Regions from separate parts of the Bradyrhizobium sp. AC87j1 genome, predicted to be linked through region 3. Evidence: predicted binding sites of a transcription regulator. Region 3 holds the regulator's gene; each other region holds the start of a gene.
The links. The regulator HrcA, encoded in region 3, represses chaperone genes, less so after heat shock. The targets are predictions, from matches to a motif close to GTTAGCACTCNCNNNNNGNGAGTGCTAAC.

Region 1 (7,787 bases), on a different contig from region 3:
AGTGTAGAAAGCTGACTTTCGACGTAGGCGATGATTCACGACGTGCACCGCCTAGGGTGGAAAACTGTGCGCGGTTGGCGAATATAGCGGCACGAAGGACGCGAGCGCAAATTGTGCGCCTGAGGAATCCACGCTAGCTCATATCCGGTCCTTTCGACGCGCTACAAATCACAAGATCTCTGCGATCCCAAGCGTCGAGCTCGCTCAACGGGTATAAGACGGCTTTCCCGATTTTGATGTATGCGGGCCCTGTTCGCAGTGACAGAGCGTAGCAAAAATACTTGCGTCTCTCGGCCGCAGGTACACGACGTAGCAAAAGCCGCGGGTACTGTCCTGAGACTGAGAGCGGATGGCCGATGACTTCCTGAATGCCGGTGGAAGGCCTTTGAGGGGAAAGCCTTCCCCTGCGCCCGAGCCTCGACTTGGTCGGCTCGGACGTTGACCGACTAACGGTGACATCGTCGCCACCTGCTATCAATCGAAAGACCGTCAGCTCAAAGCAGTTGTGAGCGACGATCATGAAGGCGTCCTTTGTCATTCGAAACAACAGCACCGCTGATGTTAAGGACGTCGTCGTAACGTGTAAACATTCCGGCATACGAAGTCGTGCCTCACAGCTCCTATCACGCGGTGATCGATCTAAACATGGGCTTCATTCACAGTGCAGCTACTCAGTCGGCATGCACGGTGCAAGGCTATTCGCCGACCTAGGAGCGGGCTGGTGGTCGCGCGCGATTATATAGATCTTCCGCCGTGCCGCCCGCACAGTCTGCTCATCTCCGGCGTCCTGCGTCCGCCGCTGCTTGTCGAGCAATCTCGCCAACTCACGCGCAGGTTGGGCGTTGGCCAGCTTCTTACTTACTCGAAGCTGGGCTCGACGCCCGTCGCGGGGGCTAGGAGTATATTCGCATTGGTAAGCGGACCGTAGCCACTACGTTTTGGGCGAGCGCTGGCGGCTCGCCGGTTTGATTGGGCGTGCGACAGGTATACCAGCGACCAGCTAACCCCAGCCCAGCACGTCTCCGGTTAACCACTGAGACTGATGGCACGCGACCGTCCTGAGCGCCTATTTTTCTGCCAGAGTCCCTTGCTCCTCAGAAATCCTATCCTATCTCAGCTCGGCCCGAGACTAGCACTCACGGGCATCGATTGCTAAGATTCCAAAATCTCTAACTCGTGCAAATGCTTAGGAGGGCTGCATGAAATTCCGTCCGCTTCACGACCGCGTCGTGGTCAAGCGCATCGACGCAGAAGAGAAGACCGCTGGCGGCATCATCATTCCGGATAGTGCCAAGGAAAAGCCCTCGCAGGGCGAAGTCATCGCCGTTGGCCCCGGTGGCCGCGACGAGAGCGGCAAACTGACCCCGATCGACGTCCAGGTCGGCGACCGTGTCCTGTTCGGCAAGTGGTCGGGCACCGAGGTCAAGATCGACAACGTCGACCTGCTGATCATGAAGGAAAGCGACATCATGGGCGTGCTCGAAGCTCCCGCTTCGAAGAAGAAGGCCGCCTAACCAACCGCTCGCACCGCTCACCCCTGAGGAGCGCCTGCCGGGCGCCTCGCCAAGGGTGAGATGAGACCAAGACAACTCAGGGAAACCAATATGTCAGCCAAAGAAGTGAAATTCGGCGTCGACGCCCGCGACCGCATGCTGCGCGGCGTCGATATCCTCGCAAACGCCGTGAAGGTCACGCTCGGCCCGAAGGGCCGCAACGTGGTGCTCGAGAAGTCGTTCGGCGCGCCGCGCATCACCAAGGACGGCGTCACCGTCGCCAAGGAGATCGAGCTCGACGACAAGTTCGAGAACATGGGCGCGCAGATGGTGCGCGAAGTCGCCTCCAAGTCCGCTGACGCGGCCGGCGACGGCACCACCACCGCGACCGTGCTCGCCGCTGCCATCGTGCGCGAAGGCGCCAAGTCGGTCGCCGCCGGCATGAACCCGATGGACCTGAAGCGCGGTATCGACCTCGCGGTCGAAGCCGTCGTTGCGGATCTCCAGAAGAACTCCAAGAAGGTCACCTCGAACGAGGAGATCGCCCAAGTCGGCACCATTTCCGCCAACGGCGATGCCGAGATCGGCAAGTTCCTCTCCGACGCCATGAAGAAGGTCGGCAACGAGGGCGTGATCACGGTCGAGGAAGCCAAGTCGCTCGAGACCGAACTCGACGTCGTCGAGGGCATGCAGTTCGACCGCGGCTACATCTCGCCCTACTTCGTCACCAACGCCGACAAGATGCGCGTTGAGATGGACGACGCCTACATCCTGATCAACGAGAAAAAGCTCTCCTCATTGAACGAGCTGCTCCCGCTGCTCGAGGCCGTGGTGCAGAGTGGCAAGCCGCTGGTCATCGTCGCCGAGGACGTCGAAGGCGAAGCCCTCGCGACCCTGGTCGTGAACCGCCTGCGCGGCGGCCTGAAGGTCGCGGCCGTCAAGGCTCCGGGCTTCGGCGATCGCCGCAAGGCCATGCTGCAGGACATCGCGATCCTGACCGGCGGCCAGGCGATCTCGGAAGATCTCGGCATCAAGCTCGAGAACGTCACGCTCAACATGCTCGGTCGCGCCAAGAAGGTGATGATCGACAAGGAGAACACCACGATCGTCAACGGCGCCGGCAAGAAGGCCGACATCGAGGCGCGCGTGGCCCAGATCAAGGCGCAGATCGAGGAGACCACCTCGGACTACGACCGTGAGAAGCTCCAGGAGCGTCTTGCCAAGCTCGCTGGCGGCGTCGCGGTGATCCGCGTCGGCGGCGCGACCGAGGTCGAGGTGAAGGAGCGCAAGGATCGCGTTGATGACGCGATGCATGCGACCCGCGCGGCTGTGGAAGAAGGCATCGTCCCGGGCGGCGGCGTCGCCCTGCTCCGTGCCTCCGAGCAGCTCAAGGGCCTGCGCACCAAGAACGACGACCAGAAGACCGGCGTCGAGATCGTGCGCAAGGCGCTGTCGGCTCCCGCTCGCCAGATCGCGATCAACGCCGGTGAAGACGGCTCGGTGATCGTCGGCAAGATCCTGGAGAACAAGACCTACAATTACGGCTTCGACTCCCAGACCGGCGAATATGCCGACCTCGTCAAGAAGGGCATCATCGACCCGACCAAGGTGGTCCGTACCGCGATCCAGAACGCTGCCTCGGTGGCTGCGCTCCTGATCACCACGGAAGCCATGGTCGCCGAGCTGCCCAAGAAGGGCGGCGCCGGTCCCGCGATGCCCCCGGGCGGCGGCATGGGCGGCATGGACTTCTGATCCAGCCGTTCAGGCAAACGACGAAATGCGAAACCCCGGCAGCGATGCCGGGGTTTTTGTTTGGGGGGGCAAACACTCTCCGCTTGTCATTCCGGGGCGCGCCCTCTTGGGCGCGAGCCCGGAATGACGGGCACGCCTCACTCCACCTTGCCCAACCGCTCCATGCGCGGCTCGCCATCTTCGTCGAACGACCAGAAGATGCGCGTCACCTTGCCGACGAGATTGTCCATCGGCACGAAACCGAACGCCGACATCATGCGGCTGTCGGTGGAATTGTCGCGGTTGTCGCCGAGCACGAAGAAATGGCCCGGCGGCACCGTGTAGACGTTGGTGTTGTCCAGGAAACCGTTGTCGACGCAGTCGTTGGTGACATAGGACGCGCCGCTCGGCAGCGTCTCACGCCAACGCTTGACCCTGACGCCGCCATCCCCACCGCAGGCGTTGTCGGCGAGCCCGTCCTCGAGCGCGACGCGCGTCACCGGCCGGTCGTTGAGGATGAGCTGGCCCTGCCGCATCTGGATGCGGTCGCCGGGCAGCCCGACCACGCGTTTGACGTAGTCGACCGAGCTGTCCTTTGCCGTCCGGAACACGACGATGTCGCCGTATTCCGGGTCGGCAGCAAAGACGCGGCCCGAGATCCAGGACGACGCGAACGGCAATGAATACTGGCCGTAGCCATAGGCATATTTCGCGGCGAAGACGTAGTCACCGACCATCAGCGTCGGCGCCATCGAATTAGAGGGGATGCTGAACGGCTGATAGAGGACGAAGCGAAACAGGATCAGCGGGGACCACAGCACCGGGACCAGCAGGATCAGGATGACGATCGCCTTCCATTCCCGCGATTGCGCTCGCGACGGCCGGATGGAGTCCTGAAGAATCGTCATGCCCCTGCCCTGATCAAACCCGTGGTCATCGCGAGATTACGCAACCTTCGCGCGCGCGCAATCCCGGCTCCGTGATTTTGGTCGCACAGGCGCGGTTCCGCGTTCATTGCAAGCGACGACGACGGATATGTGAAGGGCCGCCCGTGGGCGGCCCTTCGTTTCATGCGCTCTCGGGCGCCTTCAGGCGCACGAGCCGGGTCAGGAGAGCATCGAGGCCCTCGCCGTTGCCGGCGTGGAGATCGATGCGGCCGACCTTCTCGACCAGCCGCTCCAGCGACTCCAGCTCCTTGAGCCGCAGCAGCAGGGGGTTCTCCTCCATCAGGCGGGCGGTGTTCAGAAGCGAACGCGTTGCCGCGGTCTCTTCCTGCCGGCGGATCAGGTTCGCCTTCGCGACCCGCTCCGCCTCCACCACCTTGTTCACCAGCTCCCGGATTTCGCCGGGCAGGATCACGTCCTTGACGCCGAGCTCGGTGACCTCGACACCGGACTCCGCGACGCGTGCGCGCACATAGTCGCGCAGCTCCGCATCCAGCGCCGCCTTCGCAGACAGCACCTCGTCCAGCGTCCGGCCCGCAACCGCCTCCCGGATCGCGAACTGCACCAGGCGGTACAGCCACGCATCCACGTCGGGCACGGTCGCAACCGTCCGCTCGGGATCGACCACCTTACGGAACGCCGTCAGCGTCACCCGCAGCGCGATGCGATCCTTGGTCAGCATCTCCTGCGCGGTGATCTCGACCGCCTGGGGCCGCAGGTCGAGGCGCTTCACCTCGATCTTGCGGCCGACGGTCCAGAAGGCGTGCCGACCGGGCATGAGCCGCTCGACGAGCCGGCCCTCGACATAGAGCAGGCCCGCCTCGTGGTTCTCGACCACCGTCTCCGACGTCACGGCCGAGCGGTTACGCTCGATCATGGCCAGATGCCGCGCGCCGACCCTGACATCGCGGGACACATCGATGCGCTCGACATCGACGCTCGTTGCGACCTTCCAGTAGACGCGCACCTGCCAGGGCGTCATCAGATGCACGGGCCGGCCGTCGGAGCTGACGATGGCGATCTCGTCCGCCTTGGTCTCGACCGCCTCGAACAGTTCGGCGGCCAGATCAGGCCGTGCGGCCTTCAGCACCGCGTAGCGATCCGCAGAGAATTCAGTGCGAACCACATCGAGCACCTCGGCCCTCAGCTCGTGCAGGGGATCGAACAGACGATGCCTGCCGGGCGCGAGCACGCGCACGAGCTGCCCGTTGCGCGTGAGCAGCGCACGCTCGCCATCCTTGACCGTCACGTTCAGCATCAGCAAATGCCAGCTCTTGTTCGAAGTCATGGCACGCCTCCATCATGTTGCCTCCGGCCGAACGCGGCCGGATAGCGGGTTGCATTTGCAAAGGACGTGAGGACGCGGACGACGCTTCCTGAGAGATCGACGGACCGAGGCTTGAGCTCGCATGACGACGGGCGCACGCGCGCGATCGCGCGACGGGTGTCGCGCGGCCGAGCGGAGCCACCCGGCATCAACGCAAGCGGTATCTACCCGCGGCGCAAAGCCGGTCTCACAGTGTCTAGGTTCGGACGGAAAGCCTTGCGGCAAAACGGCCGGACTGCGACTGAAGCGCGCGTCCGGTCCTCGTCAGAGGTGTCAGTTTTTCAGGCTGACCCGTAGCGCTGGAGCGGGATTCGAACCCGCGACCCGATGATTAACGTCACCTGCTCTACCCAACTGAGCTATCCTTTGGTTGGTACAAGAAATCGGAATCGAACCGATGCCTCCGGATTTTACTCCGACGCTCTCCATGAGCTACATCCTGCGTCTTCATTCGGCGGAACACGAGACCGGAGACCGGATCGCGCCAGCCGGGATCTCAGAGAGCCCGGACACATGGCCTAGCGAAGGAGCGGGCTAATAGACGAAGCACGTTCGGGTTGCAAGGGGGAGCTCGAAATTTTTTCGACACGGCTTGCGCAGTGTGACGCGATGATCACAGCGTCATGTGACGTCAAGCGCGCGACGTTTCCTGGAAACACGCCCTCACCCAGTCGATCGTCACGCGTGTCGCGGGATCGCGCTTGAGATGGTTCTGCACCAAGAGCCAGACGTCGCGTCGCCTCGGCAGCAGCGTCGCGCGCAGGCTGCGGTCGGCGAACAGGCCTTCGCAGCTGTGCTCGGGCAGCACGCCGACGGCCTGATGCGACTGGATCATGGTCCTGATGATGCGGACGTTGTCGGTGATGCAGCGAACGTTCGTCAGCCGCTTCGCGCGCAAGACCTGCTGTTCGGGAATGGTGTCGAGCTCATCGGGATAGACGCACGCGACCGGCTCGCCGCCGGTGCGGTCGACGGGCTCGAAGAAATACAGCCTGACATCGCCGAGCTTGGAGATGGTGAAGTCACCCTTCTCCGGCTTGCGCAGACGAATGGCGAGGTCGGCCTGCCAGCGCGAGAATTTGACGTTACCGCTGGACGTCAGGAATTGCAGGGTCAGGCCGGGATGATCACGCAGGAAGCTGCTCGCGTGCGACGCCAACAACTCTTCGGCAACCGCATTGGTCGAGGCGATGCGCAGGCGGCCGACCGGGCCGGGCTGGCTCTCCTTGATGCGGTCGATCGCCGCGACATGGGCGGCCATGACGCCGACATGCTCGAGCACCGCCTCGCAATGGCGCGTCGGACGGCGCTGGCCGTCCACGGCATCGAACAGCAGCACGCCGAGATCGCGCTGAATGCGTGCGAGCCGGCGGCCGACGGTGGTCTCGTCGATGCGCAGCCGCGCGCTGGCGCCGGCATAGGTGCCCTCGTCCCTCACCGCGGCAATGATGCGCAGATCGTCCCAGTTCATCCGGGCGAGCCTAGCAGGCGATGCCGTGTCCTGCAAATCTGCAGCCGTAAGCTGCAATAGTCCTGCACAATGGCAGGCCCATGCTGCGCTAATGTGACGCCATCCGATCTCCCTGGAAGGCCTGACCAGCATGACCGCTCCCAAGACCCTGCTCGAACTCGCCGGCGCCGATCTCGATCCGCCGAAGCTCAACGAGGCCTGCCTCGTGCTGATCGACATCCAGAACGAATATTGCGCCGGCCCGTTGGCCCTTCCCGATGCACAGCCGGCGATCGCCGCGGCGGCGCGCCTGCTGGCGCGGGCACGGGAGAGCGGCGCTGCGATCATCCATGTCGCGCACAAGGGCCGCGCCGGCGGCCTGTTCGACCGCGAGGCGGCGCGCGGCGCGATCGTTGATCACCTGACGCCGCAAGCAGGCGAGCCCGTGATCGAGAAAGCGCTGCCGAACTCGTTCGCCGGCACCGATCTGCAAGCCCGGCTTGCCGCGGCCGGATGCAAGAACATCGTGCTGGCCGGCTTCATGACCCACATGTGCATCTCCTCGACCGCCCGCGCCGCGCTCGACCTCGGCCTGCGGACGACGATCGCGGCCGATGCCTGCGCCACCCGTGACCTGCCGGATGGCCGCGGCGGCACACTGGATGCCCGGACGATTCACGCGGTCGCGCTGGCCGAGCTCTCGGACCGCTTCGCGATCATCGCGCGCAGCGATGCGCTGATTTGACGGAGCATCCGATGCTGCAACTCTATTTCTTTCCGATGGCCTGCTCGCTCTCGAGTCGCATCGCGCTGATGGAGGGCGGTATCGAGGCGCAGTACCA
Region 2 (7,787 bases), on a different contig from region 3:
GGAGAATCGGCGCGCCGTGTCGCTGCGGCAGGCGGCGATCGGCCTCGTCGCCACCTTCGTCACCGCGATCGTGCTCCTGAAGCTGCCGGTCGTCGCGCACGCCTTCGGCGCCATCAATGACGCGGTCGGTGCGATCTCGGCTGCCTCGCGCGCCGGCTCCGCCTTCGTGTTCGGCTATGTCGGCGGCGGCGCCCTGCCCTTCGACGTCAAGGTGCCTGGCGCCGATTTCATCCTGGCGTTCCAGGCGCTGCCGATCATGCTGGTCATGAGTGTGCTGACGACGCTGCTATTCTACTGGCGCGTGCTGCCGCCGATCGTGCGCGGCATGGCCTGGCTGCTGGAGCGGTCGCTGGGCGTCGGCGGCGCGGTGGGCCTCTCGACCGCCGCCAATATCTTTCTCGGCATGGTCGAGGCGCCGCTGTTCGTGCGGCCGTATCTGAAGCAGATGACCCGCAGCGAATTGTTCCTGGTGATGACCGGCGGCATGGCGGGCATCGCCGGCACGGTGCTGGTGCTCTATGCGACGCTCCTTGCTCCTCTCATTCCCGACGCGGCTGCGCACTTCGTCATCGCCTCCGTGCTGGGCGCGCCGGCCGCGATCCTCGTCAGCCTGATCATGGTGCCTGAAACCTCCAACACGCGTACCGGCGGCACGCTCGAAGATCCGGAGATGGAAGTCTCCAGCACGATGGATGCGATCGTGAAAGGCACCAGCGCGGGGATCGAGCTGCTGATCAACATCGTCGCCATGCTGCTTGTGCTGGTGGCGTTGGTCTATCTCGTCAACGCCATGCTCGGCCTGCTGCCGAATGTTGGCGGCGCCGCGATCTCGTTACAGCGCCTGCTCGGTCTCGTGATGGCGCCGGTGTGCTGGCTGATGGGATTGCCATGGGACCAGGCGATCACCGCCGGCAGCCTGATGGGCACCAAGACCGTGCTCAACGAATTGATCGCCTATGTCGACTTCTCGAAGCTGCCGGGCAATGCGCTCGACCCGCGCTCGCGACTGATCATGCTGTACGCAATGTGCGGCTTCGCCAACTTCGCCAGCCTCGGCATCATGATCGGCGGCTTGGGCGTGATGGCGCCGGAGCGACGCGAGGAGATCAACGCGCTCGGGCTGAAATCGATCGTATCGGGGACGCTGACGACCTGCTTGATGGGCGCGGTCGTGGGGGTCATCACGTGACCCGTGGCGATGCCGTAGCCCGGTCAACTGCACAATTTCGACTTCTGCAAGATGCGACGCACCTCGGCCAGCTTGGCACGGCAGGGCTCGACCGCCATGGCCTTCGCCTCGCTGGTTCGTCCCTGCGCCCACAGTAACACCGCCATCAAGCCCTGCGCGCCGGAGCGCACCGGCCCACCCGCCACATCTGAAGCGGCGAGCGACAAGGCGGTTCGCGCCTCCGTCTCGGCGGCACTGAGGTTCGCTTGTTCCAGGAAGAAGACCGCACGGAACACGTGGGCCCGCGCATCTTTTGGGTAGCGGGTGACGAGATCGAACGACCGGCTGACCATCTCGTCAGCCTTCGCCGGCACTTCCGACGCGCGGATATAATGCACGGCATCGGCCATGTAGGACGAATAATGGACAGCGGCGAAGCCGGCGCAGATCAGAGATCCGAGGGATGCTGCAAGCAACGTCATGCTGGCGCTCCGCGGCAGGCTGTCATAGGACCAGAAGGCGAGCCACGGCGTGATCGCAAGCGCGGCGCCGGCCACCGCACCGCCTGCATGGGCATAATAGTTGACATTGCCCGAGGCGCCGAAGGCCAGCGGCAGCAATGCGGGCACGCCGAAGAAGAGCGACGTCTTCAATCGCGATATGGTTTGATCGGCGTCCGCTTCGGGATCGAAGCTCGCGACGAACAGCGCGGCAATGAGCCCGGTAATGGCGCCGGACGCGCCGACGCCCACCGTGCCGGGGCCATTGCCCAGCAGAGAGCCGACCTCACCCGCCACTGCACTGGCGACGAAGATCAGCGCAAACCAGCCACGGCCGATCAGAGACTCCAGCCTGACGCCAACGATGAACAACCCAACGCAGTTGCTGATGAGGTGCCACCCGCTGCCGTGCAGCAGCGGCGCAAGGCCAATCCTCCACCACTCTCCTCGTCCGACAACGAGATCGTAACCGGAGGCGCCCTGAGCGATCAGCGAGCGGACATCGAGGTCACCGTCCCGCGCAACGTCGATGGCCAGACCGCGTTGCAGGGCGAAGATCAGGAGCAGACCGAAAATCAGGCCAATGGTGAGAAAAGGGATATCGGCCAGAAGCTTGTTGTCGCCAAAAAGTGTCCCCTCACTAGGCAAGGGCCGAGCGGGATCACGCACGATCTCCCGAATAGTCGGCGCGGCGACGGGTTGAAACGACGCTCTTGAGGGCGGCGCCACAACGCCGCGTCGGCCAAAAGTGTTGGTCGCCATGAAAGCACTCCCGCGTTTTCACAGCTTTGAGTTGACGGGGGAGGTATTTCGACTGGTTAGCGCCCGCCCTGCAGGGCAGCTGAAACCATCCGACTGGTAAGTGCCCGGTTTCGCAGATCGGGTGCTTTTTAGCGATCGTGACGGGAACGCTGACGACGTGTTTGATGGGCGGCGGTGGGGCTGGAGTAGCGACGGTCCTGTAGCCCGGATGGAGCACAGCGCAATCCGGGAAGGTCTGCGTCGTCGCAGGCGGCCCCGGATTACGCTTCGCTCCATCCGGGCTACGAACCGTCATAGCAACGACGAAGGAGAGAGATCTGCCTACGCCTTCAACTCCACCGTCTTGAATTCCGCCGGCAGGATCACCTCCAGCAGTTCGACGTCGTCCGAATAATCCAGGATCATGTGCTTGATCTTCGGCGGCTGGGTCCAGGCGCTGCCTTCCTTCATCAAGGTCTCGCCTTGCCCGTCCATATAGGTCTTCACCCAGCCCTTGAGCACGTAGACCATCTGGAAGTCGACGTCGTGAAAATGCAGCTTTGACACCTCGGCCGGATCGCAAGGACCTTGCAGCCGGATCACGTGCGCTTGCGCGAGGCCGCGGCTTGCGTCGGCGATGCCGAGGTCGCGGTATTTCGCGTAAGCGCGCAGGCCATCGGCCTTGAAGTCTTCCTCGCGGTGATGGCTGATCGCGATGCGCTGCCTGGGACGTGCGGGCTTCTTCGGTACGGCAGTGCGAGCCTTTGCCTTCACCGCCTTGCGGGCCGAGGATCGCGCCGGCGCCTTGGCGCCGCTCCGCTTCTTCACCGCGGTCTTCGTTGCGGGTCTTGATGCCTTTTGCTTGGCCATTCTCTGCCTCCCTGATCTGAGCCGCGCCCGGACGGGTACAACCCGAAGGACAGATTATCCAGTCCTGGATGAGGCGGCAATTGCCGAGCGCAAGGCTGGCGGCTCGATGAGCCGATCGGTCGTAGCTTGTCCCAGGCTGTCGTGGCGAGCGGCCGTCGTCTCGTATTCGTTCTCTCGCTGAATTAATCTCGAAGAGAGATTCTGGGGGAATGAATTCATGGGCAACAGCGTAGGTCAGCGTGCATTTCAAAATGCCCGGCTGCAGAAACGGCAAAAGGCCGAAGTGCTGCCGTTGCTCGGGCACGCGCTCCAGCTACACAAGATGGGGCTTCTCGCCGAGGCCCAGGCTGCCTATCGGCAACTCCTGCAGCTCGCGCCCAACCAGTTCATGGCGCTGCACATGCTCGGCGCTTTGGAGTCTGATGCCAAAAACTTTCAGCAAGCCGAAATCCTGCTGAGCCGGGCGGTCGCCGTGGATCCGCAATCTGCCGATGCTCATATGAGGCTGGGCGTCGCGCTCAACGGGCTGCGGCGTCACGACGAGGCCTGCGCGAGCTATCGAAAGGCCCTCGCCTTGCGGCCCAACCACGCCGCAACCCTCTCCAATCTCGGTAACGCGAGCGTGGCCCTCGATCTTCACGAGGAGGCGCTCCATAGCTACGACAAGGCGATCGCACTCAACGCAAATCTTGCCGAAGCCCACAACGGCCGGGGGTGGGCGCTGTGCCGTCAGCGCAATTATGACGAGGCCATCGCAAGCTTGAACCACGCGCTGTCGATCAAGCCTGACTATGCCGCGGCGCTGGCGAACCGTGCCACGGCTTTACGGGAACTTCAGCGATTTGACGAAGCGCTGGCAGACGGCAATCAGGCAATTGCGCTGGCACCCGACGACGCGAATGGGTGGCTCGCGCGGGCCAGTGTCCTGCTCCAGATCCAGCAAATTGCCCACGCATCCCACGACTGCGAGCAGGCGCTCGCGATCGATCCCGATTCCATTCAAGCTCACCTGGTGCTGGGCCTTTGCCTCGCCGGACTTGGCCGGGTCGACGAAGCCCTCGCCAGTTTCGACAGAGCCCTCGACATCCAGCCTGACCTGCAGAGCGCGATCTCCAACAAGATATTCACGCTCGATTTTGCGGGGGACGCCACCGTCGAACGGCATCAGCAGGCGCGTCAGGTGTGGTGGGAGCGTGTCGGCGCGAAAATCGCTTCAGGAGCGGCGAGGCCGCATGACAACAGCCGCGATCCGGATCGCCGTCTGGTGCTCGGCTATGTCTCGTCGGATTTCAACGCGCATTCGGCCGCGTTGATTTTCAAGCCGGTCCTCCAACACCATGACCGGGCACAGTTCGAGGTCGTGTGCTACGCCTGCTCGTCGAAAGTGGATGCGACGACCGGCGAATTCCAGGGGATCGCCGATCGCTGGCGCGACGCCTCGCAATGGACCGAAGATCGCCTCGCCGCCGAGATCCGCGCCGACGGCGTCGATATCCTGATCGACCTGTCCGGCCATACCCGAGGCAACCGCCTCGGCGTGTTTGCGCGCAAGCCGGCACCCGTCCAGGTGCATGGCTGGGGCCACGGCACCGGCACCGGGCTGCCGACGATCGATTATCTGTTCTCGGACCCGGTCGCGATTCCCCTAGAAGTTCGGCATCTCTTTGCCGAGACCGTTGTCGACCTGCCGTGCTTCGTGACGCTGGCGTCGCTGCCGACCGAGATTCCGCGGGCACCAACGCCGGCGATCTCGAACGGGTTCGTCACGTTCGGCGTCTTCAACCGCGTCAGCAAGATTTCGGACGAGGCTGCGCAAGTCTGGTCCAGGATTCTCGAGCGGGTGCCGGGTTCGCGACTGCTGGTCAAGGACGTCGCGCTGGACGACCAGCTGGTCCGCGAGAACTTGCTGGCCCGGTTCGAGGCTTGCGGATTGCCGGCCGAACGCGTCGATATGCTCGGTGCCACCTCGCGAAGCGAACATCTGGCATCGTTCAATCGCGTCGATATCTGCCTCGACCCGTTCCCGCAGAATGGCGGTGTCAGCACTTGGGAAGCCTTGCAGATGGGCGTGCCGGTGGTGGCGAAGCTCGGCAACAGCCTGCCCAGCCGTGCTGCCGGCTCCATCCTCACGGCGCTTGGCCTGCCGGACTGGGTCACGGACAGTCATGAGGCGTATATCGAAATCGCGACGAGCCGAGGTTCTGAGATCAGCGAGCTCGACAGGTTGCGCCGCGAACTGCCCGACAAGATCCGGTCCGCAGCCGCCAGCAACCCCGTCTCATACGGGCGAGCGGTCGACGAGGCCTATCGCGCGATGTGGAGACGCTATTGCAGCGACGGCGCCTGATCGCCCCTCAGGCGATCCCGGGAATAGTGCGTTCGTCCGACGAGCTGCAACGGAGAGCGTGCCTACCTTCCGCGCGCGATCATGGAGAGATGGTGGGCACGGCGCTTAAGCGCCTTTGCCCACCGTACGAAACCGGTGTTCGTCTCAATGCAGCCGGAACACGCCATCCACGGCGCGCAGTTCGGCCGGCTTGATCAGCTTGGAGTGCGCGACGGTAACCGAATGGAGGGGACCGTCGAGCTTTTCCTGCCAGAAGGCCAGGAAATCCTTCAGCGCCGGGAATTTCGGAAACATGTCGTAGTTCTGCCAGACGTAGGTCTGGAGCAGCGAGGGATGATCCGGCATCCGGTAGAGGATTTGCGCCGTCGTCAGCCCGTAACCTAAAAGCTGTTTCCGAAAGTCCTCGGAAACGCCCCCACTCCGCACGCCCATGCCAACCTCCTTTGCAGGAGCGCATTCAAGGGGCGGCCTGGTCGGTGTGCGCCTTACGAGCCACCCGGTACTGATGCGCTCACATGAGAGAAATGTGACGCAAACTGACAACCCATCTCAAGCCCAAAAGTTTAACAAGCTGTTGAAATTCAATGCGTTAGCAGCAGAGGCGGCACCGTGCTAATACGGGCCCGGCCTCGGTTAACGATGGAAAAGAGATTCTGGCAGTCCGCGCTTCCGGGTGCTGATTTTTCTGCTAGAAGCCCTTGCTCCCGCAAAATTCCTGTCCTATTTCAGCTTCGCTCGTGCTAGCACTCGCGGGCATCGACTGCTAACATCCCTTGAAACATCAATCTGAGCAAATGCTTAGGAGGACTGCATGAAATTCCGTCCGCTTCACGACCGCGTCGTGGTCAAGCGCATCGACGCAGAAGAGAAGACCGCTGGCGGCATCATCATTCCCGACACGGCCAAGGAAAAGCCCTCGCAGGGCGAAGTCGTCGCCGTCGGCCCCGGTGGCCGCGACGAAGCCGGCAAGCTGATCCCGATCGACCTGAAGGTCGGCGACCGCGTGCTGTTCGGCAAGTGGTCCGGCACCGAAGTCAAGATCGACAGCGTCGATCTGCTGATCATGAAGGAAAGCGACATCATGGGCGTTCTCGACGTCCCCGCTTCCAAGAAGAAGGCGGCCTAAGAGCCTCTTTCCCTCCAGTCAAACATTATCCAAGGAAAATTCCAGATGGCAGCCAAAGAAGTCAAATTCTCGGTTGAAGCGCGCGACAAGATGCTGCGCGGCGTCGACGTTCTCGCCAACGCGGTGAAGGTCACGCTCGGCCCGAAGGGTCGCAACGTCGTGCTCGACAAGTCGTTCGGCGCTCCCCGCATCACCAAGGACGGCGTCACCGTCGCCAAGGAGATCGAGCTCGAGGACAAGTTCGAGAACATGGGCGCGCAGATGGTGCGCGAAGTCGCCTCCAAGTCCGCTGACGCGGCCGGCGACGGCACCACCACCGCCACCGTGCTGGCCCAGGCGATCGTGAAGGAAGGCGCCAAGTCGGTTGCCGCCGGCATGAACCCGATGGACCTGAAGCGCGGTATCGACCTCGCGGTCGAAGCCGTGGTTGCGGACCTCCAGAAGAACTCCAAGAAGGTCACCTCGAACGACGAGATCGCCCAGGTCGGCACCATCTCGGCGAACGGCGACCAGGAGATCGGCAAGTTCCTCTCCGACGCCATGAAGAAGGTCGGCAACGAGGGTGTCATCACCGTCGAGGAAGCCAAGTCGCTCGAGACCGAGCTCGACGTCGTCGAGGGCATGCAGTTCGACCGCGGCTACATCTCGCCCTACTTCGTCACCAACGCCGACAAGATGCGCGTTGAGATGGACGACGCCTACATCCTCATCAACGAGAAGAAGCTCTCCTCGCTGAACGAGCTGCTGCCGCTGCTCGAGGCCGTGGTGCAGACCGGCAAGCCGCTGGTGATCGTCGCCGAGGACGTCGAAGGCGAAGCCCTCGCGACCCTGGTCGTGAACCGCCTGCGCGGCGGCCTGAAGGTCGCGGCCGTCAAGGCTCCGGGCTTCGGCGATCGCCGCAAGGCCATGCTGCAGGACATCGCGATCCTGACCGGCGGCCAGGCGATCTCGGAAGATCTCGGCATCAAGCTCGAGAACGTCACGCTCAACATGCTCGGTCGCGCCAAGAAGGTGATGATCGACAAGGAGAACACC
Region 3 (7,787 bases):
GGCAAGAAGCCGTTCGAGACCGTCGACCTTCCCTATGGCAAGCAAGTGCTGTGGCCCGACCATTGCGTGCAGGGCACCGACGGCGCTTCGCTGTCGAAGGATCTTGCGATCCCGCATGCCGAGCTCATCATTCGCAAGGGTTTTCACAAGGACGTCGACAGCTATTCCGCCTTCCTCGAAGCCGACAGCAAGACCTCGACGGGACTTGCCGGCTATCTGAGGGGACGCAAGATCAAGCGCGTCTTCGTCGCAGGGCTCGCGACGGATTTCTGCGTTGCCTGGACCGCGCTCGACGCGCGCAAGGCGGGCTTCGAGGTCTATGTCGTGGAAGACGCCTGCCGCGGCATCGACACGCAGGGCTCGCTGGCAAAAGCCTGGGCCGATATGGCCAAGGCCGGCGTGAAGCGGATTCAGTCTGCGGATATCGCGGTGAGCGCGTAAGATTTCAACTGGTCGTTCCGGAGCGATGCGAAGCATCGAATCCGGAACCTCGAGATTCCGGGTTCGGCTCTCGCGAGCCGCCCCGGAATGACATCAAAACTCAATTCGCCGCGCCGCTCGACTCGTTGTTGTTCGCCGCGGCCGCGGGCTTCGCGCCGCCCTTGGCGACACCGACCAGGGCCGGGCGCAGCACGCGCTCGCCGATGGTGTAGCCGGCCTGCATGATCTGCACCACGGTGCCCGACGGCACCGACGGATCAGGCACTTCGTACATCGCCTGGTGGAAGTTCGGATCGAACTTCTGGCCCTGCGGATCGAGCTTCTTCACGCCGTGCTTTTCCAGCGCGTTGAGCAGCGAACGCTCGGTGAGCTCGACGCCTTCGATCAGCGAGATCAGGCCGGGATCGGCCGTGGCGCGGGCCTCGGCCGGAACGGCATCGAGCGCGCGCTGGAGATTGTCGGCGATGTCGAGCACGTCGCGGGCAAAGCCGGTGATGCCGTAGAGCCGGGCGTCGGCGACCTCCTTGGTGGTGCGCTTGCGCAGATTCTCCATCTCGGCCAGCGTCCGCAGCATGCGGTCGCGCGCCTCGGCGGCTTCCTTCTGCAACAGCTCCACCGAGCCGGGCTCGGGATCGTCGGGCATGATGTAGGGTTTTGACACCACGGGCTCGCCGGTCGCGGCAGTCGTGTCTTCGGGTTGCCGGTCTTGCTCGGTCATCGGCTCTAATCTCGAACTCGTTTCCAGGGATTGTTGGCCCGGATATCGTGCCTAAAGCGCCGAAAATCAAGCGCCCGTGATCGGCGGAAACGCCGATCAGCCTCCCAAAAGGCGGCTGACGATGCGGGCGGCGTAGTCCACGGTCGGGATCACACGGGCATAATTCAGCCGTGTCGGCCCGATCACGCCCAAAACACCAACAATATGGCCGGCGGCATCCCGATAAGGTGAGATGATGGTGGAGGACCCCGACAGCGAGAACAGCTTGTTCTCGCTGCCGATGAAGATGCGCACGCCCTCGGCAGTCTCGGCGCGTCCCAGCAGGTCGATCACGCCGCGCTTGGTCTCGAGATCGTCGAACAGCAGGCGCACCCGCTCCAGATCCTCCAGCGCATGCAAATCTTCGAGCAGATTGGCATGGCCGCGGACGATGAGCTGGCGATCCTCGTTCTCGCCGCCGGACCAGCTGGCGATGCCGGCGGAAATCACCTTCTGTGCAAGCTGATCGAGCTCGGCGCGGGCCTGTCCAAGTGCCGTCTCGAGCTCGAGCCGCGCCTCGGCCAGGGTGCGGCCGCGGATGCGCGCATTGAGGAAATTGCCGGCCTCGGTGATCGCCGAGGAGGGAACTCCGGGGGGCAGCGACAGCACGCGGTTTTCGACCTGACCGTCCTCGCCGACCAGGATCACCAGCGCCTTTTCCGGTTCCAGACGGACGAATTCGATGTGTTTCAGCCGCGCATTGGATTTCGGCGTCAGCACCACCGCGGCGGCGCGGGTCAGGCCCGACAACCGCGTCAGCGCCTGGTCCAGCGCCGCCTCGACCGATTGCGCCTGGCCGACGGTGGCAAGCTGGCTCTGGATCGACTGCCGCTCGGCCTCGTTGAGGTCGCCGACCTGCATCAGGGCATCGACGAAGAACCGCAGGCCGAGTTCCGTCGGCAGCCGGCCGGCGGAGGTGTGCGGGGCGTAGATCAGGCCGAGCTGTTCCAGATCGGCCATGACGTTGCGGACCGAGGCCGGCGACAGCGGCATGGCGATGAGACGCGAGATATTGCGCGAGCCCACGGGCTCACCGGTCGCGAGGTAACTTTCGACAATTTGACGAAAGATGTCGCGAGAACGCTCGTTGAGCTGGGCGAGGCCTGCGCGCGGCGCGATCAGATGGATCGGATCGTGATGGGCCACAGACGGTAACTCCTCTCAGATGCTCATAATTTGTCCATCCAGGAGGGTTCTGACAAGCGTCGCGTTTGCAGGGTGGAAAACCGGGGGTGAAAAAGCCTTGCCGCATACCCTCACCCCACCTACAAGCACCGCGAACAGCCCTACACCTGCGAGTTTTGGAGGATTTCCCATGCGGCCAAGCCGCCGTGCGCCCGACGAATTGCGCCCCGTGACGCTTGAGCGCGGCGTGGTCAAATATGCGGAAGGCTCCTGCCTGGTGAAATTCGGCGACACCCATGTGCTGGTCACCGCCACGCTGGAAGATCGCCTGCCGCCGTGGCTGAAGGGCCAGGGCCGCGGCTGGGTCACGGCCGAATACGGCATGCTGCCGCGCGCGACCTCCGAACGCACCCGCCGCGAGGCCTCAGCCGGCAAGCAAAGCGGCCGCACCGTCGAGATCCAGCGCCTGATCGGCCGCTCGCTTCGCACCATCGTCGATCTCGAAGCGCTCGGTGAGCGCCAGATCACGGTCGATTGCGACGTGCTCCAGGCCGACGGCGGCACGCGCACGGCCTCGATCACCGGCGCCTGGGTCGCGCTCGCCGACTGCATCAACTGGATGAAGGCGCGCAACATGATCAAGGCCAATGTGATGCGCGACAACGTCGCTGCGATCTCCTGCGGCATCTACAATGGCACGCCCGTGCTCGATCTCGACTATGCCGAGGATTCGGAAGCCCAGACCGACGCCAATTTCGTCATGACCGGCGATGGCCGCATCATCGAGGTGCAGGGCACCGCGGAACGCGAGCCGTTTACGCAGGACGAGTTCCTGAAGCTGATCGCCCTGGCGCAAAAGGGCATCGCGCGTCTCGTGGACTTGCAGAAACTGGCTGTCGCGTAGTCAATAAGCCCATGCACCGCCGAATCACCGGAAAGCTCGTCATCGCCACCCATAATCCCGGCAAGCACACCGAGATGAAGGAGCTGCTCGCGCCGTACGGCATCGAGGCGGTGTCGGCCGGAGAGCTCGGCCTCGGCGAGCCGGATGAGACCGGCAACGATTTCCGCAGCAATGCCGCGATCAAGGCGATCGCAGCCGCGAGGGCGACCAAGCTTCCCGCCTTTGCCGACGATTCCGGCATCGTGGTCGACGCACTCGACGGCGCGCCGGGCATTTTCTCCGCGCGCTGGGCTGGACCTTCCAAGGATTTCGCCGCGGCGATGGCGCAGATCGAGCGCCTGTTGCAGGAGCGCGGCGCCACCACGCCGGACAAGCGCAAAGCGCATTTCGTCTCCGCGCTCTGCGTGGCCTGGCCCGACGATCATCTCGAAGAGGTCGAGGCGCGCGTCGACGGCACGCTGGTCTGGCCGCCGCGCGGTACCGCCGGCTTCGGCTACGACCCGATGTTCCTGCCGGACGGCCACAGCCGCACCTTCGGCGAGATGGACAGCATCGAGAAGCACGGTCTGCCGCCGCTCGGCCTTGGCCTGTCGCATCGCGCCCGCGCCTTCGTGAAACTGGCGGAGATCTGCCTTGAGCCGCGCTAGAGCGTTTTCGAGCGAAGTGGATACCGGTTCGCGCCAGGAAAACGCGTCAAAACAAGAATCCGAAGCCTTCGGCGTCTACGTGCACTGGCCGTTCTGCCTGTCGAAATGCCCGTATTGCGACTTCAACAGCCATGTCCGTCACGTCGCGATCGACGAGGCGCGCTTCGCCTCGGCCTTCGCGCGCGAGATCGCGGCCACCGCCGAGCGCTCGCCCGGCCGTGAAGTCACCTCGATCTTTCTCGGCGGCGGCACGCCATCGCTGATGCAGCCCGCAACCGTCGGCGCGGTGCTCGATGCGATCGGCAAGCACTGGACCGTCGCCGGCGATGTCGAGGTGACGCTGGAGGCGAATCCGACCAGCGTCGAAGCCACGCGCTTTGCCGGCTATCGCGCCGCCGGCGTCAACCGTGTCTCGCTCGGTGTGCAGGCGCTCGACGATGCTTCGCTGAAAGCGCTGGGCCGCCTGCACAGCGCGCGCGAGGCGCTCGATGCGGTCGCCATCGCGCGCCGCTCGTTCGATCGCTATTCGTTCGATCTGATCTACGCCCGTCCCGACCAGACGCCGGCAATGTGGGCTGATGAGCTGCGTCTCGCCATTGACGAGGCGGCCGAGCATCTGTCGCTCTATCAATTGACGATCGAGGAAGGCACGCCGTTCTTCGGCCTGCACCAGGCCGGCAAATTGAAGACGCCGGACGAAGCGGTCTCGCGCGCGCTCTACGACGTCACGCAGGAGACCTGCGACAAGCTCGGCCTGCCCGCCTACGAGATTTCCAATCACGCGCGGCGCGGCGCCGAGTGCCGGCACAATCTGGTGTACTGGCGCGGCGAGGAATATGCCGGCATCGGTCCCGGCGCGCATGGCCGGCTCGACATCGACGGCGTCAGGCATGCGACCGCCACCGAGAAGCGCCCCGAGGCCTGGCTGATGCGGGTCGAGACCAACGGCCATGGTGTCGTCACCGACGATCTCCTCAACAGTGAAGAACGCGCCGACGAATTTTTGCTGATGGGGTTGCGTTTGGCTGAGGGCATCGACCCCGAGCGCTACAAAGCCCTCTCCGGCCGCCCGCTCGATCCCAAACGCATCGCGCTGCTGCGCGAGGAAGGCGCGATCACCGTGGATGCGACGGGCCGCTTGCGCGTGACGAGTAGCGGATTTCCGGTGCTGGACGCGGTGGTCGCGGATCTCGCGGCGTAACGAGATCTCGTAGGGTGGGCAAAGCGAAGCGTGCCCACGAATTATTCGCTATCGAAAGAGATCGTGGGCACGGCGCAAGTGCGCCTTTGCCCACCCTACGGCAGCGTCGTCCCGAACTACGCCCCAAAACTCTTCGGCGAGCCCGCGACCGCAACGCCGCCGCCGTTCGTCACCTTCATCACCGCAAGCCCGCGCTCGTTGGTGCCATCCGCGCGGAAGCGGAACAGGCCGTCGATGCCGGCGAAGCCCGAGGGATTGGTGAGCACGTCGGGCGAGAAGCGCGTGGTGCCTTGCGTACGCGCCAGCGCGGCGACGAGGGCGACCGCGTCATAGGCGAGCGTTGCGGTGCGAATCGGCTCGGCGCCGTATTTGGTACGGTAGCGGCCGGAGAAGGCGCGGAAGCCGGCCGGGTCGGGCGCGGCATAGAGGCCGCCTTGCAGGCTCGCATTGGCATAGACCCGCGGATTGTCCCACAGGCCGGTGCCGAGCAGCTGGATGTTGCGTAAGTTCGCGCCCGCCGCGGTCATCGCATCTGCGACCGTCACGACGGCATCGCCGTCATCGGCAATGAACAACGCATCCGCACTGCCGAGCTGCTGCGCCACGGTGCGCGCCGGCGTTGCGCGATCGGCGCCGTATTTCTCGAAGGCGACGATGCGCCCGCCACGCCGCGGCACGGCCGCCTTCACCGCGGCCTCGACGACATTGCCATAGGCGTTGTCGGGCACCAGCACGGCGACGGAGCGCTTTCCGATGCTGGCGGAATATTCGACGATTCGATTGACGTCGGACTCCGGCAGGAAGGAGAGCAGATAGACGCCGCGGCCGGCGATGCTGGAATCGGTCGAGAACGCGATCACCGAGATGCCGCGCGTGCGCGCGACTTGCGCCACCGCCGGCACCGATTGCGCGAACAGCGGTCCAAGAATGATCTCGGCGCCTTCGTCGACGGCCTGCTGCGCGGCCGCCTGCGCGCCCTGCGGGCTGCCATTGTCGTCCTTGATCAACAGCTGGATGTTCGGGTTCTGGAACTCGGCCAGCGCCATCTCGGCGGCGTTGCGCATGGATTGCGCGGCAAGGCCGGCATTGCCGGCGGCCGAGAGCGGCAGGATCACGGCGACCTTCACGCCGCCGGTGCCGGCGGTCGTCGCCTGTTGCGGAGGACCTGCGGGCTGAGCCGGCGGCGTCGAGCTCGAGAACGGGTTGGAGAACTGGCTCAGGCTCTGCTGCACGCCGGCGCAGGCCGACAGCAGGGGCGTGCCGAGCAACAGGCCGAGCGCGCTCCGGCGGGTCGCCCCCGACATCAGGGACCCCGGAACGGGAGATTTTGGATAACGCGGGCCCACCATGCAGCTTCTCTTTTGACCCGCCGGCGCCGGCCAGTCACGACATTCTTTCCACGACACAAGCCGCGGATTCAGGCATATTGTCGACAAATAGTTAACCGAAACAAAAGGATAATAGCCGCTTAACGCGGCCGCCTTGCTGTCCCGGCAGCTGTTTGCCCTCGCTCATTCAGCATCAAGGCGGCGTTTCGGTCGCGAATATGGCGTGAGAGCCCTCACGCCCTCTCGACGTGATCCTGGATCGATCACATTCCCGTCCGTTCCCCGCCCCTCACCTCGGCACGATCTTTTTCGGCGAACCGGTTCCCAGCCCTGCGGATCGTGCCTAAGTTGATTTCATTATGCGCGCAAAGCCGGCCCCGATAAATACGCCTGAAGCTCAAGACGCCGCCTCGCGCGGTTTCTCCATCGATGCCCATCGAGTTGCGGCGCCGAAGGCGGCACCGGGCCTCCATCTGGTCGCAACCCCCATCGGCAATCTCGGCGACATCACGCTGCGGGCGCTCCAGACCCTCGCCGGCGTCGACGTCATCGCCTGCGAGGACACCCGCATCACCCGGCGCCTGACCGAGCGCTACGCCATCGCGGCGCAGCTCAAGCAATATCACGAACACAATGCGGAGGCCGCGCGCCCGAAAATCCTGGAGGCGCTGGGGCAGGGCGGCTCGATTGCGCTGGTCTCGGATGCCGGCACTCCGCTGATTTCCGATCCCGGCTTCAAGCTGGTGCGCGAGGTCTGCGCCGCCGGCCATGCGGTGTATGCCCTGCCCGGCCCGTCCTCGGTGCTGGCGGCGCTGTCGGTGGCGGCACTGCCGACCGACCGCTTCTTCTTTGAAGGCTTTTTGCCGGCGAAGTCAGCCGCGCGAAAGGCGCGCTTGACCGAGCTCGCGCGCATCGATGCGACGCTGGTGATGTTCGAGTCCGGTAACCGCGTGCAGGACACGCTTGCCGAGCTCGCCGAGATCATGGGGGCGCGCGAGGCCGCGATCTGCCGCGAGCTGACCAAGCTGCACGAGGAGATTTCGCGCGCACCGTTGAGCCAGCTGGCGCGCGAGGCCGATACGCTGGAGACGCGCGGCGAGTTCGTGCTGGTGATCGCTCCGCCAGCGGCCGACGCCGAAATGCTGACATCGGATGCGCTGGATGATCTGTTGCGCGAGCAGCTTGCCGCGCACAGCGTCAAGGATGCCGTGGCGCATGCGGTCGCGCTCTCGGGCCGGCCGCGCCGCGAGGTCTATGCCCGCGCGCTCGAGCTCGCCAAAGACTTAAAGGGCGGCGATGGCGAAGACTGAGGTCCCGGCGGAACCGAAGGTCCCCTCGCCCGATCGCGTCGCCGCGTTTCACACCGGCATCTCCGCGGAGAGCC
Region 4 (7,787 bases), on a different contig from region 3:
ATCATGGCCGAGCTACGTGCGATCCGTGCGCAGATGGCGAAGGGCGCCGCGCCCTTGCCCTTGTCCGGCAGCGCAGCCATGGCGGCGATCGACGCCTCCACCGCTCACGAACTTTCCGAGGCTCGTACCATGCTCGATACCTATCGAGCCCAGATCGAGCAGTGCGAGAAGCTGAAGGTCGAGCTCGACCTCATCCATGACGCCATCGACCGCACCAAGCGCGAAATCGCGACGCTGCACGGCAAGAGCTTTGACGGCGGCGAAATGGCCAAGGTCAATGGCGAGCTCGGCGCGGTGGTCGGCGGCACCGAGCAGGCGACCCAGCAGATCCTCGAGGCCGCGGAATCGATCGACCAGGCCGCCAGCGCGATGTCCAAGGTGGACTCGATCGACCAGCAGAAGCGGCTCGCCGACGACATCCAGGAACGCGTCATCTCGATCTTCGAAGCCTGCAACTTCCAGGACCTGACCGGCCAGCGCATCAGCAAGGTGATGGGCACGATGAAGTTCATCGAGCAGCACATCAATGCGATGATGGAGATCTGGGGCGGCGTCGACGCGATCAAGTCGCACGTCGTGCCGCCGGTCGACAATCGCAGCGAGGACGACAAGCTTCTCAACGGCCCCAAGCTCGCCGGCGACGTCGGCCACGCCTCGCAGGACGACATCGACGCGCTGTTCGACTGAGCGCGCGACATAGGAATAACAAAACGCCGGCCTGGGGGCCGGCGTTTTTGTTTTGTGCCATCAAGCGAGACTGCCCCTTCTCCCCTTGTGGGAGAAGGTGGCGCGAAGCGCCGGATGAGGGGTTGCCTCAGCGAATTCGAATGGGAGTTGGACTCGGGGAGAGATACCCCTCACCCGTCTCGCCGCTACGCGGCGAGCCTCCCTCTCCCACAAGAGGAGAGGGTTATAGGGCGGGCGTGGCGTTAGACCATCACGCCCGCGGCGCGCAGCGGACGTAGACCATGTTGCCGTAGCGGGTGGCGGCATCCTTGTCGATGAAGCGGGTGATCAGGACGCGGCCGTCGAAGGAGATGATTTCGCGGTCCTGCTCGCCGGGGGTCGGACCCGCCGGCCCGATGTAGTTCTTGCCGCTCGGCGAGCCCTTCAGCCGCAGCTCCTGGGGCGTTGCCTGGTCGGCCAGATGCATGATCACGCCGCCGGAGGAGCCGGCGGTGATCACGTAGGGATTTTTGCACTGGGCCCGGGCGGCCGCCTCGGTGCGGGCGCGGTCGGCCGGGTTCTGGAACGAGGCGAGGCCCCAGCGGCCGACGATCTCGTCGCCGCGAATGGTCGCAGGCATTTCGGGCGCGACGCCCGGCTCGGCTTCGGGCGGCGGCGAGGACGACGAGAAGGACGGCAGGCTCATGCCGCCGCCGCAAGCGCCCAGCAGCAGCGCCAGACATGAGGCGGCGGCCAGATTGGCAACCGTGCGCGCGTGAGCTGAACTGATCATGGCATTCCCCCGAACAAGACCATGGCCGCACCCCTCCTGCAGCCAAGCGCAAAACCGCTGCCGGAGCAATGACGTCCTTTAATACGTCGGCGCCCCGAACAAGTTTCCAGTGCCACCATCCTATATCCGCCTCACCAATCGCTTAACCACCTTTGCTTGACAGGATCGCGGCCAAGCCATATTTCCGGGCCCACTATTAGCACTCGGAAAGCCCGATTGCTAAGCACGCCGTTCGATCCTCGGGATAGGGGATGGACGGAAGCGCCGCCCCACCCACTTCCACTACTTCCGAAGCGAGCCTCCAAAGGGAAACGTCATGGCTAAATCCAAATTTCGTCCGCTGCATGACCGTGTCGTGGTCAAACGTATCGACGCCGAGGAAAAGACCAAGGGCGGCATCATCATTCCGGACAGCGCCAAGGAAAAGCCGTCCCAGGGCGAGGTCGTCGCCGTTGGCCCCGGCGGCCGTGACGAGACCGGCAAGCTGACCCCGATCGACCTCAAGGTCGGCGACCGCGTGCTGTTCGGCAAATGGTCGGGCACCGAGGTCAAGATCGACAACGAAGAGCTCCTGATCATGAAGGAGTCGGACATCATGGGCGTACTGGCCTAAGGCCATCCGCCTGAACAGCCGCTGAATGTCTCATCGTCATGCCCGGGCAGAAGCGCGAAGCGCGTCTTCGCGCTAGGCGACCCGGGCATCCATCGTTTTTCGCAGGATGATGGATTGCCGGGTCAGGCCCGGCAATGACGGAGAGAGAAGCGCCGCAGACACATCACCAAACACGAGGGATTGCTAAAATGGCTGCCAAAGACGTCAAATTTTCCGGAGACGCGCGCGATCGCATGCTGCGCGGCGTCGACGTTCTCGCCAACGCCGTCAAGGTGACGCTCGGCCCGAAGGGCCGCAACGTCGTCATCGAGAAGAGCTTCGGCGCCCCCCGCATCACCAAGGACGGCGTCACCGTCGCCAAGGAGATCGAGCTCGAGGACAAGTTCGAGAACATGGGCGCCCAGATGGTGCGTGAGGTCGCCTCCAAGACCAACGACCTCGCCGGCGACGGCACCACCACCGCCACCGTGCTGGCCCAGGCCATCGTGCGCGAAGGCGCCAAGGCGGTTGCCGCCGGCATGAACCCGATGGACCTCAAGCGCGGCATCGACAGCGCGGTTGCGGCGGTCATCAAGGACATCGAGAAGCGCGCCAAGCCGGTCGCCGCCTCCTCCGAGGTCGCCCAGGTCGGCACCATCTCCGCCAACGGCGATGCCGCCATCGGCAAGATGATCGCCCAGGCGATGCAGAAGGTCGGCAACGAAGGCGTCATCACCGTCGAAGAGAACAAGTCGCTCGACACCGAAGTCGACATCGTCGAGGGCATGAAGTTCGACCGCGGCTATCTCAGCCCCTACTTCGTCACCAACCCCGAGAAGATGACCGCCGAGCTCGAGGATGCCTACATCCTCCTGCACGAGAAGAAGCTTTCGGGCCTGCAGGCCATGCTTCCGGTGCTGGAAGCCGTGGTGCAGTCGGGCAAGCCGCTCGTCATCATCGCCGAGGACGTCGAGGGCGAGGCGCTGGCCACCCTGGTCGTCAACCGCCTCCGCGGCGGCCTCAAGGTCGCCGCCGTCAAGGCGCCGGGCTTCGGCGATCGCCGCAAGGCCATGCTCGAGGACCTCGCCATCCTCACCGGCGGCCAGCTCATTTCCGAAGACCTCGGCATGAAGCTCGAGAACGTCACGGTGAAGATGCTGGGCCGCGCCGGCAAGGTCGTGATCGACAAGGAGAACACCACGATCGTCAAGGGCGCCGGCAAGAAGCCGGACATCGAGGCCCGTGTCGGCCAGATCAAGGCGCAGATCGAGGAGACCACCTCGGACTACGACCGTGAGAAGCTCCAGGAGCGTCTCGCCAAGCTGGCCGGCGGCGTCGCGGTGATCCGCGTCGGCGGCGCCACCGAGATCGAGGTCAAGGAGAAGAAGGACCGCGTCGAGGACGCCCTCAACGCCACCCGCGCCGCGGTGCAGGAAGGCATCGTCCCCGGCGGCGGCGTCGCGCTGCTCCGCGCCAAGAAGGCGGTGGGCCGTCTCACCAACGCCAATGCCGACGTCCAGGCCGGCATCAACATCGTGCTGAAGGCGCTGGAGGCTCCGATCCGCCAGATCTCCGAGAACGCGGGCGTGGAAGGCTCGATCGTGGTCGGCAAGATCCTTGAGAACAAGTCCGAGACCTTCGGCTTCGACGCCCAGAACGAGGACTATGTCGACATGGTCGAGAAGGGCATCATCGATCCCGCCAAGGTGGTGCGCACCGCGCTCCAGGACGCCTCCTCCGTGGCCGGCCTGCTGGTCACCACCGAGGCCATGGTCGCCGAAACGCCGAAGAAGGAAGCCTCGCCCGCGATGCCCGGCGGCGGCGGCATGGGCGGCTTCTGAGCCTCCGTTCCGTTACAATGTTGCGAAGGCCGCCTCCGGGCGGCCTTCTTTTTTGCCGACCCTGCCCCTCCGCTTTCCGATTCAACCGACGGCCAAAACCCACTACGGTGACGCGCCGATTCGAATAGTTTGGGCATGATCCTCTCGGAAAACCGCTTCACACTTCTCCGGATCATGCCCGTTGCGCGAGGATTTCATCGATGCGTGCGCTTCTGGTTTGTTCGACAGCCCTTTTGGCAGCTCTGCTTGCAGCTTCGCCGCATCCCGCGTCCGCCCAGATGAAGCTGTCGCCGAGGGCCACGACGCCCGGTGGTCCGGAGACACGCTATTTCACCTCGATCGACGGGCTGATGGACGGCAATGCCGACGTGATCCTGAAGGAGACGCGCCAGGGCAAGACGGTGACGGCGGCCGTGCTCGACGTCTGCTATCCCGTCGCAAAGAATTCCGACCGCAAGGACCGCTTCGTCGTCAATCTCCAGGTCGCGGGCCAGACCCTGACCGGCACCACGCAGAGCATCAGCGAGAAGGCGCCGGTCAGCGTCAAGCTGCTGCGCAAGCAGGCCGGGGACACCTTCGAATTCCGCGGCCAGATCAGCATTGGTCAGGTGGTGACCGAGGTGACCTCGCCCGACAATTCCGATCTCAGCGAGAAGGAATTTCAGGACAACCAGACCTCCGACGACGGCATCACGCCGCAGCCGAAGGATTTCACCGATGTCTCGCCGGAGGCAATCGCGGTCAAGGTCAAGCTCGATAATGCAACCGACTTCCTGAAGAGCCTGAAGGGCCAGGCGGTCGAGGTGACGCTGGCTAGTCTCACGGTCGGCTGCGATGCGCTACGCGCAGGCGAGCAGACCATCAACATGTCGGTCGATCCCGAGCGCGCCGGCGCGCTGCTGGCGAAATTCAAGGCGACGCCGGGCGTCACCTCCGCGGGCTGGACCGCGGGCATGACCGAGATGGACCGCACCATCCGCTTCGCCGCGGCCGACTGGCGCGAGGGCGACAAGATCAGCAAGGACAAGCTCGCGGCCGCCGTTTCGAACGTTTTGAGCCGGACGCTCGCGGCAAAGCCGGTCTCGCAGAGCTTCAACCCCGCCACAGGCAAGCTCAAGCTGGTCTTCAAGCGGCCGAACCCGGATTTCCCCGCGCTCGATCTCACGGACACGATCGAGGTCGCAGGGCTCGTCTCGCCCGACAAGCCGGGCACGACCGACAAGCTCATGCTGTGGATCGGCAGCCCCGCGACCACGACCGCCGACGAGAGCAGCGGCGCCAAGCTCAATCTCTCCGACGACACGTCGGTCGACGAGGAAGGCGAGCAGCCCGACGACAACGGTTCGGTCGAGGCGCTCGCCAAGGAGCTCAGGGGCCAGCGCTGGGACGCCGACAAATCGGTTTGGAAGTGACGCAGTCATTCCGGGGCGGTGCGAAGCACCGAACCCGGAATCTCGAGATTCCGGGCTCGCGCTTCGCGCGCCCCGGAATGACCAAACGGTCAATTCCCCGTCGTCCGAAAACGCAGTGGATTCGGGCCGATCAGCGTCAGCACGTCGCCCTGACGCTTCCAGGTTTCGACACTGCTCAGTGCTGCGACCAGATCGTCGTCGGCCTGCGCCCTTGCCGGCGGGCAGGAGCGGTCCTGGATCTGACCAGGGACAAAAATCACGGTGTTGCCGGCGACTGAGAACTGGCCCTTGCCGCCCTTGCACCAGAGCTCGAGCACGACCTCGCCATGGTCGCCGATCTCGATGTTCGGAATTCGCTTCGAGCCTGCTTGCGGCAACGCCTCCAGCGTCATCTCGGTGCCGAACGGAAAACCATCCTCGGCACGCGCGACAATGGACATCGCGAGCATTGCAACCGCAGCACACACCAATCGCTTGAGCGAAACCATGAGACCTCTCGTCCGACCTGATTTGCCGCACCTTCTATAAGACGGCGGCGCCATTGAGAAGGTTCGCGCCACCTGGAGCGCGATGAGATTTGATTGGACGCAAAAATCCCCGCGGGGCGGAACCTCGCGGGGATTTGCGTTCGAGCCGGAGTTGGCCTGCTACTTCAGAACCATTGCCGTGAACGGCCAGACATAGGCCTGCAACGTCACGAGCACGCCGACGAGACAGGCCAGCACGATCGAGTGCCAGAACACGAAGCGCAGGATCGTGCCCTCGTGCCCGTACCAGTTGGTGGCGGTGGAGGCGACCACGATCGACTGCGCGTCGATCATCTTGCCCATCACGCCGCCGGACGAGTTCGCCGCGGCCATCAGGACCGGCGACAGGCCGAGCTGCTCGGAGGTGATCTTCTGCAAGTTGCCGAACAGCACGTTGGACGCCGTGTCCGATCCCGTCAGCGCCACGCCCAGCCAGCCGAGCAGCGTGCCGAAGAAGGGATAGAGCACGCCGGTTGCGGCGAAGGCGAGGCCGAGCGTCGCGTCGACGCCGGAGAGCCGCGTCAAGGTGCCGATCGCCAGCATCGCCGAGATCGTGATCAGCGAGATCGCACAGAGCCGGATGGTACGGCCGTACTCGGTCACGAGCTTGCCGGGACCGACGCCCATCAGGACACCGGAGATGATCGCCGCGATCAGCATGCCCGTGCCGGTGAAGGACAGGTAGGTGAAGCCGAACACGGCGCTCTCTTTCGTCGGCCCTGGCGCCACCGGCGGCATCTTGTTGATCATCTGGTGCAGCTCGGGCACGGGATAGTTCCAGACGAAGATCGAATTCGCCCAGGCCTTGAACGCCCCGTTGCCCCAGATCAGCATCACGACGCAAACGATGATCCAGGGCAGCAGCGCGCCGAACAGTTCGCTCTGGGTCAGCGGCGTCTTGTCGAGCGGTTTGGCCGCCGCCATGGTGGCTGCCGATTCATCGCGGCCGCGCAGCGCCGGCGACAGCCAGAGCTGCCTGGGCTGCCAGACCTTCAGGAACAGGATCAGCGCGCCCATCGAGATCAGCGACGCACCGATGTCGACGATCCAGGGATTGATGAAGTTCGAGATCACGAATTGCGGAATCGCGAACGACACGCCGGTGACCAGGATCGCCGGCCAGACATCCTTCATGCCCTTCCAGCCCGCGAACGCCCACACCACCCAGAACGGCACGATCAGCGAGAAGACCGGCAATTGCCGGCCGACCATCGCGCCGAGGATGTAGGGATCGAGCCCGGTGACCGAGGCAAGGCCCTGGATCGGCGTGCCCAGCGCGCCATAGGCGACCGGCGCGGTGTTGGCGATCAGCGACAGGCCGGACGCCGCGAGCGGCGAGAAGCCGAGGCCGATCAGCACGGCACCGGTGATGGCGACCGGCGTGCCGAAGCCCGAGGCGCCCTCGAAGAACGCGCCGAAGGAGAACGCGATCAGCAGCAATTGCAGCCGCCGGTCCTCGGTGACGCCGCCGATGGCGCGCTTGAGCAATTCGAAGCGTCCCGTGCTCACCGTCACCTGGTAGAGGAAGATGACGTTGAGGACGATCCAGCCGATCGGGAAGAAGCCGGTGACGATCCCCAGCACCGAGGCGCGGATCGACATGTTCGCCGGCATGGTGAAGACGAAGATCGTGATCAAATTGGCCACGATCACGGCGATGATCGCCGCGATATGCGCCTGGACGCGGCCGCTCGCGATCAGGACCAGCAGCGTGACGACGGGCACCGCCGCCGCAATCGTCGACAGCACCGGGCTGTTCAGCGGATCATAGACTTGATTCCACATGGTCTTCCTCCCCCACGCATGTTTGCGGCAGACGGCCCGCGTGGAGAGCCGATCCTGCTTGACGCTGGAAGCGATAACCCCCGAGCTGGACGCGAATTCCTTGCGAATGCGGCGGTTCCCGTGCCGCTCACAAGCTCGCGAAATCCCGGAGCACCCCACCCCGCGCCGTCG

Region 1: the regulator HrcA is predicted to act here: its motif matches at 1,129-1,157, upstream of CV770_RS36005 (co-chaperone GroES).
Region 2: the regulator HrcA is predicted to act here: its motif matches at 6,366-6,394, upstream of CV770_RS19585 (co-chaperone GroES).
Region 4: the regulator HrcA is predicted to act here: its motif matches at 1,655-1,683, upstream of CV770_RS17705 (co-chaperone GroES).

What each region holds. Positions count from the first base shown of each region.
Region 1 is NZ_PTFE01000120.1:11,640-19,426, reverse strand. It holds partial or broken gene CV770_RS43605 (DNA-binding protein) at 134-262, opposite strand; gene CV770_RS36005 (co-chaperone GroES) at 1,200-1,514, shown strand; gene groL (chaperonin GroEL) at 1,605-3,245, shown strand; gene lepB (signal peptidase I) at 3,383-4,132, opposite strand; gene CV770_RS35990 (slipin family protein) at 4,293-5,456, opposite strand; tRNA gene CV770_RS35985 (tRNA-OTHER) at 5,793-5,859, opposite strand; tRNA gene CV770_RS35980 (tRNA-Leu) at 5,867-5,938, opposite strand; gene CV770_RS35975 (LysR family transcriptional regulator) at 6,127-6,966, opposite strand; gene CV770_RS35970 (cysteine hydrolase family protein) at 7,097-7,690, shown strand; gene CV770_RS35965 (glutathione binding-like protein) at 7,702-7,787, shown strand, end outside.
Region 2 is NZ_PTFE01000036.1:81-7,867, reverse strand. It holds gene CV770_RS19610 (NupC/NupG family nucleoside CNT transporter) at 1-1,189, shown strand, start outside; gene CV770_RS19605 (rhomboid family intramembrane serine protease) at 1,213-2,430, opposite strand; gene CV770_RS19600 (cupin domain-containing protein) at 2,752-3,279, opposite strand; gene CV770_RS19595 (O-linked N-acetylglucosamine transferase, SPINDLY family protein) at 3,497-5,626, shown strand; gene CV770_RS19590 (usg protein) at 5,771-6,058, opposite strand; gene CV770_RS19585 (co-chaperone GroES) at 6,438-6,752, shown strand; partial or broken gene groL (chaperonin GroEL) at 6,798-7,787, shown strand, end outside.
Region 3 is NZ_PTFE01000009.1:1,663-9,449, forward strand. It holds gene pncA (bifunctional nicotinamidase/pyrazinamidase) at 1-441, shown strand, start outside; gene grpE (nucleotide exchange factor GrpE) at 542-1,159, opposite strand; gene hrcA (heat-inducible transcriptional repressor HrcA) at 1,256-2,344, opposite strand; gene rph (ribonuclease PH) at 2,514-3,227, shown strand; gene rdgB (RdgB/HAM1 family non-canonical purine NTP pyrophosphatase) at 3,239-3,874, shown strand; gene hemW (radical SAM family heme chaperone HemW) at 3,891-5,075, shown strand; gene CV770_RS07655 (penicillin-binding protein activator) at 5,192-6,424, opposite strand; gene rsmI (16S rRNA (cytidine(1402)-2'-O)-methyltransferase) at 6,763-7,713, shown strand; gene CV770_RS07665 (YraN family protein) at 7,700-7,787, shown strand, end outside.
Region 4 is NZ_PTFE01000030.1:70,636-78,422, reverse strand. It holds gene CV770_RS17715 (protein phosphatase CheZ) at 1-687, shown strand, start outside; gene CV770_RS17710 (hypothetical protein) at 938-1,459, opposite strand; gene CV770_RS17705 (co-chaperone GroES) at 1,776-2,072, shown strand; gene groL (chaperonin GroEL) at 2,261-3,892, shown strand; gene CV770_RS17695 (hypothetical protein) at 4,093-5,304, shown strand; gene CV770_RS17690 (META domain-containing protein) at 5,394-5,792, opposite strand; gene CV770_RS17685 (L-lactate permease) at 5,952-7,616, opposite strand.